3 regions of the Mesorhizobium sp. WSM4814 genome follow, and region 2 is predicted to be linked to each of the others. Evidence: predicted binding sites of a transcription regulator. Region 2 holds the regulator's gene; each other region holds the start of a gene.
The links. Region 2 encodes LexA, which represses DNA repair genes until DNA is damaged. Its sites were predicted from a motif close to TGTTCNNNNTGTGTTCNG; they were not measured.
Positions count from the first base shown of each region.

Region 1 (4,907 bases), on a different contig from region 2:
TGGCCGACATGAAGCGCTCGATCTCCTCGCGCATCCAGGCGGATTCGGTTTCCTTCCAGCGTCGCTCGAGATTGGGGATGACGCCTTCGAATGTCTTTGTCGTCTGGTAGGAGCGCAGCCCGTCATCGTACTGGAAAGTGACCTCGCGCTCGCCGGTGCCGTGCAGGATGGCTTGCTTTGCCTCTGCGGTCAGGTCGCGGAACTTGTCGCCGAGCTTGAAGCCATAAGCCTTGCCCAGCGCCTCGAGCGTCTGCACGTAATAGGGTGAGGTCGATTTCGCCCATGGGCTGACGGCGCCGGCGCGCAGCGACAGATTGTCGTCGGGCACGATCAGGCTGGCGTCGATGGCGCGCTGGCTGCCGAGGCCGTCGCAGGTCGGGCAGGCGCCGAACGGGTTGTTGAAGGAGAACAGCCTGGGCTCGATCTCGGGAATGGTGAAGCCGGACACCGGGCAGGCGAATTTTTCGGAGAACAGGATGCGCTCATGCGTCTCGTTCTTCGATTTGTTGACCGAATCCTCGCCGGTCTGGCTGGCGTCGAGCGGCCGGTCGGCGAATTCGGCCACCGCCAGCCCGTCGGCGAGCTTCAGCGCGGTCTCGATGGAATCGGCAAGCCGCGTCGCCAGATCGCCGCGCACGACGATGCGGTCGACGACGACGTCGAGGTCATGCTTGTACTTCTTGTCCAGCGCCGGCACGTCGGCGATCTCGTAAAAGACACCATCGACCTTGACGCGCTGAAAACCCTTTTTCTGCAGCTCCAGCAGTTCCTTGCGGTATTCGCCTTTGCGGCCTCGCACCATCGGCGCCAGGATGAATAGACGCGTGCCTTCCTCGACCGCCAGCACGCGGTCGACCATCTGCGAAACCGTCTGGCTCTCGATCGGCAGGCCGGTGGCCGGCGAATAGGGGATGCCGACGCGCGCGAACAGCAGCCGCATGTAGTCGTAGATCTCGGTGACGGTGCCGACCGTCGAGCGCGGGTTCTTCGACGTGGTCTTCTGCTCGATGGAGATGGCCGGCGACAAGCCGTCGATCTGGTCGACATCAGGCTTTTGCATCATTTCGAGGAACTGCCGCGCATAGGCCGAAAGGCTCTCGACGTAGCGGCGCTGGCCCTCGGCATAGATGGTGTCGAAGGCAAGCGACGACTTGCCTGACCCCGACAGGCCGGTCATGACGATCAGGCTGTCACGCGGCAGGTCGAGATCGACATTCTTCAGATTGTGTTCGCGCGCCCCGCGAATGGAAAGATATTTATGGTCGGCCATCGCCGGTCGCCGCCTCAGATCTGGAATCTCGTGGGATGGCGGGTTATCCCGGCCATCTCCCATGTAGGTATTTTAGCTACCATTTCGAGAGAACTCTCGACCAAAGCCTTTAACCGTCTTTTGCGCGGGCGAGCAAGCAGAAAGAACAAAGGCCGAACACGCTCCTGACAAATGCGTCCATGTATCCACAGCCAACGTCGCGCTGCTCAAAACGGATGCAAATTTTGGATTCGCCACACAAGCGATCACGTTTTTGGTAAATCGGCTATCCAGCTGTTGACGTCTCAGCCTTAGGGAGTCAGACTCCAGACGTCACCGAAGCCGACTATCTTTCGATGGCCTCGCCGCCCTAAGGCGGCCTGCACGAGTTGCAGGCTTTTGCGATATGCGCTTCGGACGACACCAGTCGCAATGGACAGAAGAGGAGAGCAGAGGAATGACTCCACCGGACAGTCCCTTGAGGCTCCACGTGTCACTGGAGCCGCGGCAGGCATAAGTGCCAGGGCCAGGCGTTTGCGCCGCCCGACAAACCGTGACCTGCCGATCCCATTTAAAATCAGAGACTACTAGTCGGATCGTCGGCTGAACGCCGCGAAGCATCCGAGATCAAAGAGCCGGCAGTTCGCTCCCGGCCATTGGATTTCAGATCCAAGAAGGCCCCGACCGTTTGCGGAAGCAGCGGCGGGGCTATTTGTTTTTCAGTGGCGCAAGCGCAGCACGAGCAAGCTCGAATGTCGGCGACTGGCGCTCATGGCGTTGGGCTTTCAAGCCGCCTGTTTGCGCGTATCAAAAACATGGTCGACAAGGCCCCATGTCTTTGCCTCCGCGGCGGTCATGAAATGGTCGCGGTCGAGCGTGCGTTCGACCTCTTCGAACGTGCGACCGCAGTGGCGCGCGTAAAGCTCGGTCATGCGCCGCTTGGTCCTGAGGATGCCTTCGGCGTGACGCTGGATGTCGGAGGCCTGGCCCTGGAAACCGCCTGACGGCTGGTGCAGCAGGATGCTGGTGTTGGGCAGCGCGATGCGTCGCCCCGGTGTGCCGGCCATCAGCAGGAACGAGGCCATCGACGCAGCAAAGCCCATGCAGACGGTGGATACGGGGCAAGAAACGTACTGCATCGTGTCGTAGATGGCGAAGCCGCTGGTCACCACGCCGCCCGGCGAGTTGATGTAGAGCGATATCTCCTTGTCGGGATTGTCGGATTCCAGCGACAGGAGCTGGGCACAGACCAGCGCCGATACATTGTCGTCGATCGGACCGTTGATGAACACGATGCGCTCGCGCAGCAGCCGCGAGAAAATGTCGAAGGCGCGTTCGCCGCGGCTCGACTGCTCGATCACCATCGGCACCAGATTGGCAAAACCGCTCATCGCTTTTCTCCGTTGTGCTGCTCAGGCCGCGCGCAGGGAGAGGCGAGGCGTGTTTGCGGCTATGATCTGTCTGTGTGCGTTGAGTGAAAGCCGGCAACCGGCGCCGGCAACCGCAGGCGTGGCTACTCGCACAAATCCGTCGTGGACGATGCGCAGATGCGTGCCGCCCGACACAGTGCGGTCAAGCGTGAAAGTGACGATGCTGTCCAATGGGCTGTCCAGCGGATCCGCTGTATTGCCAGGCGCCGGCCGCTCCCGCCAGGAGTAGCGCAACAGGCGCTCGGGCTCGGCGTCGAGGATTTCGCATTCGATAGGTGCATCCGCCTTGGCAAAGGCAAAGCGGCTGCCGACCTCGGGCTTGATGTCGTTCGGCATCATCCAGGCCGCGAGCAGGTCCGGCACCGTCAGCGCCCGCCACACTTTTTCCGGCGGCTCTGGAAGCTCGCACTCGAACTCGATCGAGTCTGCCGTCATGTCTGAATGCTGTTTTGCCGTCATTGGTCCATATCCTTCAAAACCGCCTTGAGCCGTTCGATACGCTCGGGCCAGAACGCACGGTATCGCTCGATCCAGCCGAGCAGAGGATCAAGCCCTTGCGGATCCGCGCGATAATAGGCGTTGCGGCCGGCTCGCCGCTCGGCCACCAGGCCGGCGCCGCGCAGCACCGCGAGATGCTGCGAGACGGCCGGTTGCGACACGCTCATGCCGCGGCGCAGTTCCGACACCGTCATCTCGCCGGCGGCGAGCCGTTCGTAGACGGCGCGGCGCGTCGGGTCGGCAAGCGCTCGAAAAATCTCTGCTTCGATCATGGCAGAAGCATAAGTCTACACTTATTGATTTGGCAAGCAGTCTTTTCGCGCCCATATGGAACGGCACGGCGGGACCCATCGATTGCTGACATTCCTTGACAATACGGATGGATGAGCCTAGAACGAAAAGAGAACAAAAACCTTGTGGGAAAAGCCAGCCACGGCAGGCGGGGAATGTCCGCAGTCTATAAGGTGAGAGCGAGAAAAATTTGTTTCGGATGAGCGCGGAGAAGTGTCATGGCGGGTAGCGTCAACAAGGTCATTCTGGTGGGCAATCTCGGGGCGGATCCGGAAATCCGCCGTTTGAATTCGGGTGAGCCGGTCGTCAATATCCGCGTCGCCACGTCGGAAAGCTGGCGCGACAAGACTTCCGGCGAGCGCAAGGAAAAGACCGAGTGGCACAATGTCGTCATCTTCAACGAGCAACTCGCCAAGGTCGCCGAGCAGTATCTGAAGAAGGGTGCGAAGGTTTATGTCGAGGGCCAGTTGCAGACGCGCAAATGGCAGGACCAGACCGGCAATGACCGCTACACGACCGAAATCGTGCTGCAGAAATTCCGTGGCGAGCTGCAGATGCTCGACGCACGCGGGCAGGGCGAGGGCGGTCAGGTCGGCAGCTATGCTGGTGGCGGCAGCAGCCGCGGTTCCGATTTCGGCCAGTCCGGCCCGGGCGAGAATCTCAATCGCGGTGGCGGCAACAAGGGTGGCGGCGGTTCGTCGCGCGAACTCGACGACGAAATTCCGTTCTGATCGCTTGGAGCAAGCGGCTCTGCGCGAGCTGACAGCCAGCTATTTGGGGCCACGCATTGGCGTCCCGAAAATCTGCCTCGGATTTTCGGGACGTTGTCCGTTTGAGCGGTGTGCGGTGAAAGGACGTATCAGGTGAAAGCACGGGTCAAATGGGTCGAGGAGCGCACTTTCGTCGGCGAGTCGGGCAGCGGTCACAAGGTGGTGCTGGGAACCGCGTTCGGACCGGATGGCAAGACGCCGGGGCCAAGCCCGATGGAACTGGTGCTGCTCGGCACTGGCGGCTGCTCGGCCTATGATGTCGTCCACATCCTCGAAAAGGGCCGAGAGGCGGTCGAAGACTGCGTGGTCGAACTCGATGCCGACCGGGCGGAGAAGGAGCCGCGGGTGTTCACCCGCATCCATATGCATTTCATCGTCAAGGGCCGCGCGCTTTCGCCTGACAAGGTCAGGCGGGCAATCGATCTTTCGATCGAAAAATACTGCTCGGCCTCGGCAATGATGGCCAAGACCGCCGAGATCACCCACGACTTCGAAGTTATTGACGACGGCGAAGTAGGATAGCGCTCGCCAGTGGCGGTTCGTTGCGCGAGATGGACAACGAAAATGACGGCCTCGGCAATCAAGCGCGAGGCCGCTTTCATTATCATGCTGCCATCAACGCCTTGACGCCGTCGGCGACGAACTGCACGGCGAGCGCCGCCAGGATGA
Region 1 covers NZ_JBVVQT010000008.1:72,478-77,384, reverse strand. Annotated here, with positions in the region: gene uvrA (excinuclease ABC subunit UvrA) at 1-1,270, opposite strand, end outside; gene AC0L2V_RS14860 (ATP-dependent Clp protease proteolytic subunit) at 2,035-2,640, opposite strand; gene AC0L2V_RS14855 (SRPBCC family protein) at 2,662-3,138, opposite strand; gene AC0L2V_RS14850 (ArsR/SmtB family transcription factor) at 3,135-3,449, opposite strand; gene AC0L2V_RS14845 (single-stranded DNA-binding protein) at 3,687-4,199, shown strand; gene AC0L2V_RS14840 (OsmC family protein) at 4,332-4,760, shown strand; gene AC0L2V_RS14835 (MarC family protein) at 4,843-4,907, opposite strand, start outside.
Region 1: AC0L2V_RS14845 (single-stranded DNA-binding protein) is a predicted target of LexA. The motif match lies at 3,568-3,585, and genes of this name have one in related genera.

Region 2 (4,907 bases):
GCCAGGGCCTATGCCAAAGGTGGGGCTGCCTGCCTCTCGGTGCTGACCGATGCGCCGTCTTTCCAAGGGGCGCCTGAATTCCTCACCAATGCGCGCAGCGCCGTGACATTGCCGGCTTTGCGCAAGGATTTTCTATTCGAGCCCTATCAGGTGTTCGAGGCCCGTGCGTGGGGCGCGGACGCCATCCTGATCATCATGGCGAGCGTCGATGACGCCGTGGCCAGGGAACTCGAGACGACGGCGTTCGAGCTCGGCATGGATGCGCTGGTCGAGGTGCATGACGAGGCCGAGACGGAACGCGCGCTGAAACTGTCGTCGCGGCTGATCGGCATCAACAACCGCAATCTGCGGACGTTCGAAACCAGCATCGAGACATCGGAGCGGCTCGCGGCGATGGTGCCGGCCGACCGGCTGCTGGTCAGCGAGAGCGGTATTTTCTCGCACCAGGACTGCCGCAGGCTGGAACGGAGCGACATTGGCACTTTCCTCGTCGGCGAGAGCCTGATGCGGCAACAGGACGTGGCCACTGCGACGCACCTGCTTTTGACGGGCAAGGCGCCCGCCAATGCATCTGCCCGAAAATCGGAATCGATGTTCGGAGAGCATGATGCATAGATGCAAAGCGTCAGAGTGTACTTTGTGCGTCCAAACGGACGCACGTCGCTCCAGGGTGACCTGACGATGTCGGCCGCCCTCACCCATCTTGGCGCGAAAGGCGAAGCCAATATGGTCGATGTCGGCGACAAGGCGGAGACGACCCGCACGGCAATCGCCGAAGGTCTTGTCTCGATGCGGCCCGAAACGCTGAAAATGATTCTCGACGGCGATGCCAAGAAGGGCGACGTGCTGGGCACGGCGCGCATCGCCGGCATCATGGCGGCCAAGAGGACGCATGAACTGATCCCGCTCTGCCATCCGCTGCTGTTGACCAAGGTATCGGTAGACATCGAACCTGACGCGACGGTGCCCGGCCTGAAGGTCACGGCGCTGGCCCGCGTCACCGGCAAGACCGGCGTCGAGATGGAAGCGCTGACCGCCGTCTCGGTCGCCTGCCTGACCATCTATGATATGGCCAAGGCGGTCGATCGCGGCATGGCGATCTCCGGCATCAGGCTGGTGGAAAAAACCGGCGGCAAATCCGGCGACTACAAGGCGGATGCCCAGGGGGCAGGCCAATAATGGCGCTGCTGGCGGTCGCCGAGGCGCTCGAGCACCTGCTTGCGGATGCTGCGCCCTTGCAGGCTGAAAGCGTCGCCCTGATGGATGCCGCCGACCGCGTGCTGGCGGAGCCGCTCATGGCGCTCCGCACCCAGCCGCCATTCAACGCGTCGGCCATGGACGGCTATGCCGTGCGGGCCGACGATGTCGCGTCCGTGCCCGCGAGACTTTCGGTGATCGGCATGGCGCCGGCCGGACGAGGCTTTGCCGGAACAGTCGGCCCGGCGCAGGCCGTGCGCATCTTCACCGGCGCGCCGCTTCCTGCAGGCGCCGACACCATCGTCATCCAGGAGAATGTCCGCGACCTCGGCGGCGGCATGGTCGAAGTGACCGCGCCCACGGTTGAAGGCCGCAACATCCGCCGCCTCGGGCTCGATTTCTCGAAGGGCGACGCGCTGCTGGAGAAAGGCCGCCTGCTTGATCCGGCGGCATTGTCGCTGGCGGCGTCGGCCAACCACCAGCAGGTCCGCGTGGTGAAACGGCCGCTGGTCGCCATCATCGCCACCGGCGACGAATTGCTGCCGCCGGGCAGCGACCTTGGCCCCGACCAGATCATCTCCTCCAATGCGTATGGCGTCGCCGCCGCGGCCCGCTCGGTCGGCGCCAGCGCACTCGATCTCGGCATCGCCCCCGACCGCAAGGAGGCGATCGCCGCGCTGGTGACAAAAGCCGTCGACGCAGGCGCGGACGTCATCGTCACGCTGGGCGGCGCCTCGGTCGGGGACCATGACCTCGTCCATGACGTGCTGACCGGCGAAGGCATGGCGCTTGATTTCTGGAAAATCGCCATGCGGCCCGGCAAGCCACTGATGTTCGGGCGGCTGGGCGCCATCCGCTGCATCGGCCTGCCCGGCAATCCGGTGGCCAGCCTGGTCTGCACGCAGCTCTTTCTGAAGCCGCTGCTGGCGCGGCTCGGCGGCCGCGCCTTCCGCCAGGACATGCGTCAGGCGCGGCTCGGCGCCGCCATGCCGGCCAACGATCTCAGGCAGGACTATGTACGCGCGGTGGTGAAGGAAGAAGCCGGCACGCTTGAGGCAACGCCGTTCAGTATCCAGGATTCCTCGATGCTCAGAATGCTGGCCGACGCCAACGGACTGGTCGTGCGCGAGCCATTCGCTCCCGCAGCCGCAGCGGGCGCCGCCTGCAGCGTGCTGATGCTACGCTGAACAAAACGTCAACACATTCATTAAACTTTAAATGGTTGCGGAACACAACTGGAACAGATAGTGTTTGTTCTGGGTTTGTTTTTCTGATTCTGTTGGGGGTCGCGATGCTGACACGCAAACAACATGAACTGCTGATGTTCATTCACGAACGACTGAAGGAAAGCGGCATTCCGCCCTCGTTCGACGAGATGAAGGAAGCGCTCGACCTCGCCTCCAAATCGGGGATCCACCGGCTGATCACGGCGCTGGAGGAACGCGGTTTCATTCGCCGCCTGCCCAACCGCGCCCGCGCGCTGGAGGTGCTGCGGCTGCCCGATTCGATCGCGCCGGGCCTCAATGCGGCGCGCAAATTCTCGCCGAGCGTCATTCAAGGCAGCCTTGGCCAGGGCGGGCTTGGACAGGGCGGCCTCGGACGGCAGATCAAGCCGGCGCCTTCGCGCATGCGTGCCGCCGGCAATGACGACGACGTCGTTGCCACCGTCTCCATACCGGTGATGGGCCGCATCGCTGCCGGTGTGCCGATCGACGCCATCCAGCACCAGACGCATTCGATCTCGGTGCCACCGGACATGATCACCGGCGGCACGCACTACGCGCTGGAGGTCAAGGGTGATTCGATGATCGAGGCCGGCATCTTCGACGGCGACACGGTCATCATCCGCAACGCCGACACCGCGCAGCCTGGCGAGATCATTGTCGCTCTGGTCGACGAGGAGGAAGCGACGCTGAAACGATTCCGCCGCAAAGGTGCCTCGATCGCACTGGAAGCCGCCAATCCGGCCTACGAGACGCGCATCTTCGGGCCGGACCGGGTCAAGGTGCAGGGCAAGCTCGTCGGACTGATCCGGCGTTACTGAAGGGCAGGCTTCTGGGGTTTCTCGGCCCTGCGGTATGGCGGCAGGCCCCTCGCCTCGCGCGAAAATCGCCGCTGCTCATGCCAGGGCCTGTATGGCTGTCTGACGGCAAAACGGATTTCTGCGCGCGTCGTCGCCGATAGCGGATCGAAGAAGACGGCGGCACTGCCCATGCGAGCGAGCTGCCGTTTGGTGACGACGAGAACCAGCGGGTTGCGGCAGGGTTTGTAATAGGCTGTGGCGTCGTCGATGACGATCAAATCCGCAAAGGCACAGGCCGGCCGCGCGGTTTTGCGGTTGTCGGCGAGCGCAATGAGCGCGCCGGACGGATGCCGGGCCAAGCACAGGCCGGCAGTGCAGGTGAAAGGCGCTCCCGGCGGCAGGTCGGCCGGGTCGGCGATGTCGAACTGCACATCTCCTTTTTCGAATGTCTCCGGCTCGACGATCGTTGTTGAAACCAGCGCATGTTTCCAGTTGTCGGTGGTGAATTCGTTCGAACGCATCCGGTTGACGGCAAGTTCGCCGCCGCCGATCGGCAGCGCCACCAGGTGCGCATCCTCCGAGATCAGCACGTCGGGGGTGCGCGTCTCGGAAATCGTCAGCAGGCCGGCGAGCGCAAAGGGAAGTGCGGCAAGCCGCAGCCACGTCGTCGCCATCGTGGCGATGACCAGGGCGACCGTCACCAGCAGAACCGATTGCAACGAAATCAGTCCGACTGCATCGATCGGCGAACGCTCCGAGATCCATCCCGAAATTGCGATCATCGCCGTCAGGCCCTTGCCCATCATGTAGAGGAAGGGGCCGTCGAGGCCGAAAGGCATTGACAGGGCGCTGAGGACGGCCAGGAACATGACGATCGTGACGATCGGCATGACGGCCAGATTGGCGAACAGGCTGAGCGGCGAGACGCGCTGGAAGTGCCAGATGGCGAAGAGCGCGGTGGCGCTGCCGGCAATGATGGAGGTCATTGCGATGGTGCCTGCCCCGGCGACGACCTTGCGCGTGACGAAAGCGGCCGGTGACCGTCGCTGTCGCGGCGCCTTGGCCTTGTCGGCACGATAGTCGGACCAACCGGCATAGGCGCCCACGAGAGCCGCAGTCGCGGCGAACGACATCTGGAAGCTTGCGCCGACCACCTCGTGCGGCGACACGACGATAACGGCGATGGCCGAAATCGCCAGGTTGCGCATGGTGAGTGCCGCCCGGTCGAACAGCACGGCGACAAGCATTACCGCCAGCATGATGAAGCTGCGTTCAGCCGCGACCACGATACCGGAAAAGATCAGATAGGCAGCGATGGAGACGAGTGCGGCAGCAGCCGCATATTTCTTGACCGGCCGGCGCGACGAAAAGTCGGGAAACAGCGCAAAGGCGCCGCGCAGCAATCCCATGACGGTGCCGGCGACAAGCGCCATGTGCAGGCCGGAAATGGAGATGATGTGGTAGATGCCGGTGCGCCGCATCGATTCGTTTATCTCTTCGGGGATGCCGGCACGCACGCCGACGATCAACGCAGCGGCAATCTCCCCCTCGGCACCACCGATGCTGTCCCTGATATGGTCGGCGATGGTTTCGCGCGCCTTCTCGATCGACGAAGAAAGGCGTGCGGATAACGGTGCATCTTCGGAGACGACGATCTTTGGACTGCCGAGGAAAAAGCCACTGGCAC
Region 2 covers NZ_JBVVQT010000029.1:3,894-8,800, reverse strand. Annotated here, with positions in the region: gene trpC (indole-3-glycerol phosphate synthase TrpC) at 1-615, shown strand, start outside; gene moaC (cyclic pyranopterin monophosphate synthase MoaC) at 682-1,179, shown strand; gene AC0L2V_RS28645 (molybdopterin molybdotransferase MoeA) at 1,179-2,384, shown strand; gene lexA (transcriptional repressor LexA) at 2,489-3,241, shown strand; gene AC0L2V_RS28635 (ComEC/Rec2 family competence protein) at 3,235-4,907, opposite strand, start outside.

Region 3 (4,907 bases), on a different contig from region 2:
ATCGGTGTCGAGGTCGAGAAGACCAGGGGCGTGCCATTTGCAGGCTTTTCGGATGTGCAGGCCCTTCGATACGCCAATCAGGCGACCTTCCACCCGCTCAAATATCTCCGCGGGCTGGCCGCGGCCATCCGCGCGCACGGCGGCGTGCTTTATGCTGATACTATCGTCGAAAAGGTCGAGGAGACTGATGGCGGCGTGCGTGTAACCACGGTTTCGGGCTTTACCGTGTCTGCCAGATCGGCCGTTGTCGCCACCAACTCGCCGATCAACGATCGGGTCGCGCTTCACACCAAGCAAGCGCCCTATCGAACCTACGCGATGTCGTTCGAGATCGCGCGCGATACCACACCGGATGCGCTGTATTGGGATACTGAAGACCCTTATCACTACGTTCGGCTTCAGCCTGGCGACGGTCGGACCGACTTCCTGATCGTCGGAGGTGAAGACCACAAGACAGGACAGGCCGATGATGCCGGTGACCGTTTCGCGGCCCTGACGGCCTGGACCAAAAGGCTGGTGCCCGATGTCGGCGTGGAAATCAACCGGTGGTCCGGGCAGGTGATGGAGACCGTCGATTATGCGGGGTTCATCGGCCGCAATCCTGGCGACAGCCGCGTCTTTGTGGCGACCGGGGATTCCGGCCAGGGCATTACCCATGGCGTTGTCGCCGGCCTGTTGATTTCAGACCTGATTCTGAAGGAGGAAAGTCCCTGGCGCGAACTCTACGAGCCGTCGCGCAAGACGGCAGGCGCGATCGGCGATTACCTGTCGGAGAATGCGACGGCGATCAAGAGTTTTGCCGAATATATCGCGCCTGGCGAGATCGATTCCGTCGATAAGCTGCGACCGGGAGAAGGTGCCATCGTCCGCGAAGGGCTCAGCAAGATCGCCGCATTTCGCGATGACGACGGCACGCTCTACAAGCGCTCGGCCGCATGCACGCATGTCGGCTGCCACGTCCACTGGAACTCGCTCGAGCGCTGCTGGGACTGCCCCTGCCACGGCTCGCATTTTGCAATCGATGGCACGGCCTTGAACGGACCGGCGGTGGCGCCGCTGGGAAGCGAGTAGGGCAGTCGGCAGTAGGCAGTGGGCAGTGGGCAGTGGTGAGGAAGCCATTCCAGGGGCCATTCCCCTACTCCCCTGTTGCCTACTGCCTTCCCTTACTTACAATTCCTTCTCGGCCAGCTCGCGAAACGCGTCGGGAACCGATCGCGACTGCCCGAGCGCGACCGATGCGTAGCCGACCGCCTCCCAGCCAAAACGGTCGCGGATCTTGTCGATGGCGCGGTCGGCGGTCCAGCGTGCCGCGCCTTTCCTGGTGCCGGGGCGGCGGCGGTCGTCGTCGAGGCCGAGCGGCAGTTCCAGCTGCAGGGCAGGTTGCTTCTCCAGATGCGACACGGCGATCGCCAGCAGCGAGATGGTCTTTTCGTGCGGATGATCGACAAGCACCTTGCGCACCAGCGCCTCGGCAATCTCGGCCAGCATCGCGGTTGCCGAAATCGGCTGGTCGAGCGTGACCGAACGCGTCACCGAGCGCAGATCGGCAAAGCGGACGCGGACCGTCACCGTGCGGCCGGGCCGCGATTTCGCCCGCAGCCTGGTGGCGACCCTGTCGGCCAGATGCAGCAGGGTGGGCATGAAGATTTTTGCCTCGGCCGGCTTCCTGCCGAGCGCCGATTGCGCGCCGGCCGATCGCGCCCGGCGCTGCGTTTCGAGTTTTCGTGGATCGCGGTTCCAGGCCAGCGCGTTGAGCTTTTCGCCCGCCGCCGGCCCGAGCAGGCGCTCCAGCGATTGGGCGTTAAACTTCGCCAGCTCGCCGATGGTGCGCACACCAATGCCGACCAGCCGCTCCCTGGTGACCGGACCGACGCCCCACATCAGTTCGACCGGCAGATCGTGAAGAAACTCCAGCTCGTGGCGCGGATCGACCACCACCAGCCCGTCGGGCTTGGCCACCTGCGAGGCGATCTTGGCCAGGTGCTTGGTGCGCGCCACGCCGACCGAGATCGGTAGCCCGAGCTCCGCCCGCACGCGGCGGCGGATGGTTGTGGCGATCTCGGCAGGCGGGCCGAACAGATGGGTGCAGCCAGCGACGTCGGCAAAGGCCTCGTCGATGGAAATCCGCTCGACCACCGGCGTGAAATCGCCGAGCACTTGAATAGCCGCATTGCCGAGCCGCTGATAATCCTTGAAATGGCCGCCGACGAAAATCAGCCCGGGGCAGAGTTCCCGCGCGCGCCGCCCCGGCATGCCGCCGCGCACGCCAAAAGCCCTGGCCTCGTAGGACGCGGCCAAGACGACGCCGCCGCCGACGGCGATCGGCTTGCCGCGCAGGTCGGGGTCTAGCAACTGTTCGACCGAGGCATAGAAAGCGTCCAGATCAGCGTGGAGGATGTTGGCTTCCATCCGGCCCGTTCGCCCGCGGCGGTTCGAACGCCGCATTGTCTTGAGGGTGGGGTTTTTGTGGAACATAAAGAGAACAAATGGGGCGGATTGTCAAGGAGCGTGGAGGGCAGGTGGAGGGCAATCGCTTCAGGTCTGCGCTGCCCCTCATCGCCCTGCCGGGCACTTCTCCCCGTATAGGGGACGGGGAGAAGGACGCCGTCGCAAAGGATTTCGCCAATCTCCGGCGTTGCAGAAGTGGAGCCGACGCTGCGGCCAGCCCTTCGCCCGTCACTATATACGGGGAGAAGGTGCCGACAGCGGGGAAGCGCCGACGTACCTCAACCTCCAGCTTACGCCGCCTGCCGTGCCCAGAGGCGGTGGCCGTAGCGGCGGAAGAAGCGCGCCAGCAGAAGCTGCTGCCTGGCGCGGGCGAGATCGGCGCCGCGCCTTTCCTGGCGCCAGCGCGGCATATTGCGATAACAGGCAATGAAGCGGGCGGCGTCCTCGAGCGCCTCCTCGGCCGACTGCGCCGGGCGGATCGCCGCCAGGAACAAGGCCTCGCCGAGCTTCAGCCGGTCGACCAGCGCCTTGCGCTGGCCATGGCCGAGGCGCGCCCGGCCTATGCCGTCGCGGCGGATAGCGGCGAAGGCGGCGAGCATCGCCGGGCTGTCGCCGGTATAGCCGCAATCGCGGGCGAACTGGGCGGAGAGGGCGTCCATCTTCGTCTCCTTGGCTGGCGGCGGCGCGACGGAGACCCGGTCCCGTCGCCCATTCATCTGGGATATCGCATGTAAGCATAACTCAAAAAATGGCACAAGTTAAACTTTTGCATGGGTTGAGTGGAACCGACTCGACTCTTCGGGAAAAACCCCTAATGTTGTGAACAAAACAGGAACTGAGGCATCAGGGACGATGGCATTGCCGGGCAAGGAAGCAACGATCGCCGAGGTCGTCTCGATCGCGGTCGAGTGTATCGATTGCGGTCGAAACAGATGGTGGAAGCCGGCCGAGCTGAGGCGATTCGGGGTGACCGCGCAGACGCCGCTGGCGGCGCTGTCGGGGCGGCTTCGCTGCTCGGCCTGTCGCGCCGATGGCCTGCCGGGCGCGGCGGTCTCGATCCAGGCGGCGTTCATCGACGAGCGGCAGCAGCGCCGCGCCGAGGCGCGGATGCTTGGCGAGCGCGAGGTTCCGCTGGAGAGATCCAGGCGGGCTTGATGGCGGCGATTCTTGACCGGCAGGGTTATCGCATGGGAAGCTGAGGCTTTCGCTCTACGATGTACCCCCACCCCTAGCCCCTCCCCACAAGGGGGAGGGAGACTTCCGTTGGTGCTGACCTCGGCAGATTGCCTGACTCGGTGCTAGGGAAGTAAAGGCGCGCGGCAGCGTTCCCTCCCCCTTGTGGGGAGGGTTAGGGTGGGGGTCCTCTTCGCAAGAATCCCTATTGCCCCTGCCGGCGATGCCGTTGCGGGGAGAAGGAGCGCTCCGCCGCCGCCGCCCTAGTAACCCAGCAGTTCCTTGAGCGGGATGACCCGCCAGACGTGTTTTATCGCGTAGCGGTTGAAGGTCAGCGACTTCGGCGGATTGTACTGCTCGACGACCAACTCGGCGGCGGTCCGCTTGACCAGCTTTTTGATGAAGGCCTTGCCGTTGCGCTCGTTTTCCTCGGGAAACATCTCGATCACCACGTGGTCGCCGGGCACAGCGTCGCGGCCGCCGCAATAGAGCATCTCGCCGGGCTCGTAGCGCGGCACCATCGAGTCGGAGAGCACGTGCAGCGCGAACACCTTGCGCAGATGGGCGATGCCGGGCGGGCGCTGGACATAGCCGGCGACCTCGCCGTTGAAGGTGAAGTCGCCGTCGTCGCCGCCGACCGCGGCACCCAGAAGCTCGATGTCCATCGGGCCGGCGGGCAGGGGGGCGGCGTCGGTGACGATCTCGGCGTCGGCGACATTGTCGGCGTCGTCAAGGAAGACGACCTCGCCCTTGCCGAGCGCCACCGGGTCGACGCGCAGGAAGGCGGCGGTCTTCAAAAGGTTCTCGGTTTTCGGCAGGTTGCGGCCGGTTTCCCAATTGCCGACAGCGGCGACGTCGGTGTCGTTGTGCTCGGCAATATGGCGCATCACCAGGCCGCGCTGCTTGCGCGCCTTGCGGATCGCCGCCCCGACCTTGATCGACAATGAGGTTTTCGCCATGGCGCCATCTGAAACATAAGAATCGGTTTCGTCCATGAAAGAATGGCTTGCATAATTTTTTGAGTTATGCTTATATATAGCCATGCACAAGCCACGCTCCATCTCGCTTTTCCATCCGTCCCGGCTGTCCTCCTCCCCGGCCGGGACGAAGCCCGAGGGTCGCGCCTCGGATCCGGTCGCCCTGCCGTCAGCGGCGGCGACCGGAACGGCCGGAGCCGTCCCCTCACGGCTCCGGCCCCGAATTTCGGCGCGTGCAATGCGGGCCTTTCGTGCATCCGCACCGAGGCGGCACGGTCATCGTCTTCGACCGGCGCACGGGCAGGGCGG
Region 3 covers NZ_JBVVQT010000019.1:63,839-68,745, reverse strand. Annotated here, with positions in the region: gene AC0L2V_RS24250 (FAD-dependent oxidoreductase) at 1-1,071, shown strand, start outside; gene dinB (DNA polymerase IV) at 1,168-2,409, opposite strand; gene AC0L2V_RS24240 (hypothetical protein) at 2,739-3,107, opposite strand; gene AC0L2V_RS24235 (hypothetical protein) at 3,301-3,603, shown strand; gene AC0L2V_RS24230 (XRE family transcriptional regulator) at 3,885-4,580, opposite strand.
Region 3: dinB (DNA polymerase IV) is a predicted target of LexA. The motif match lies at 2,468-2,485, and genes of this name have one in related genera.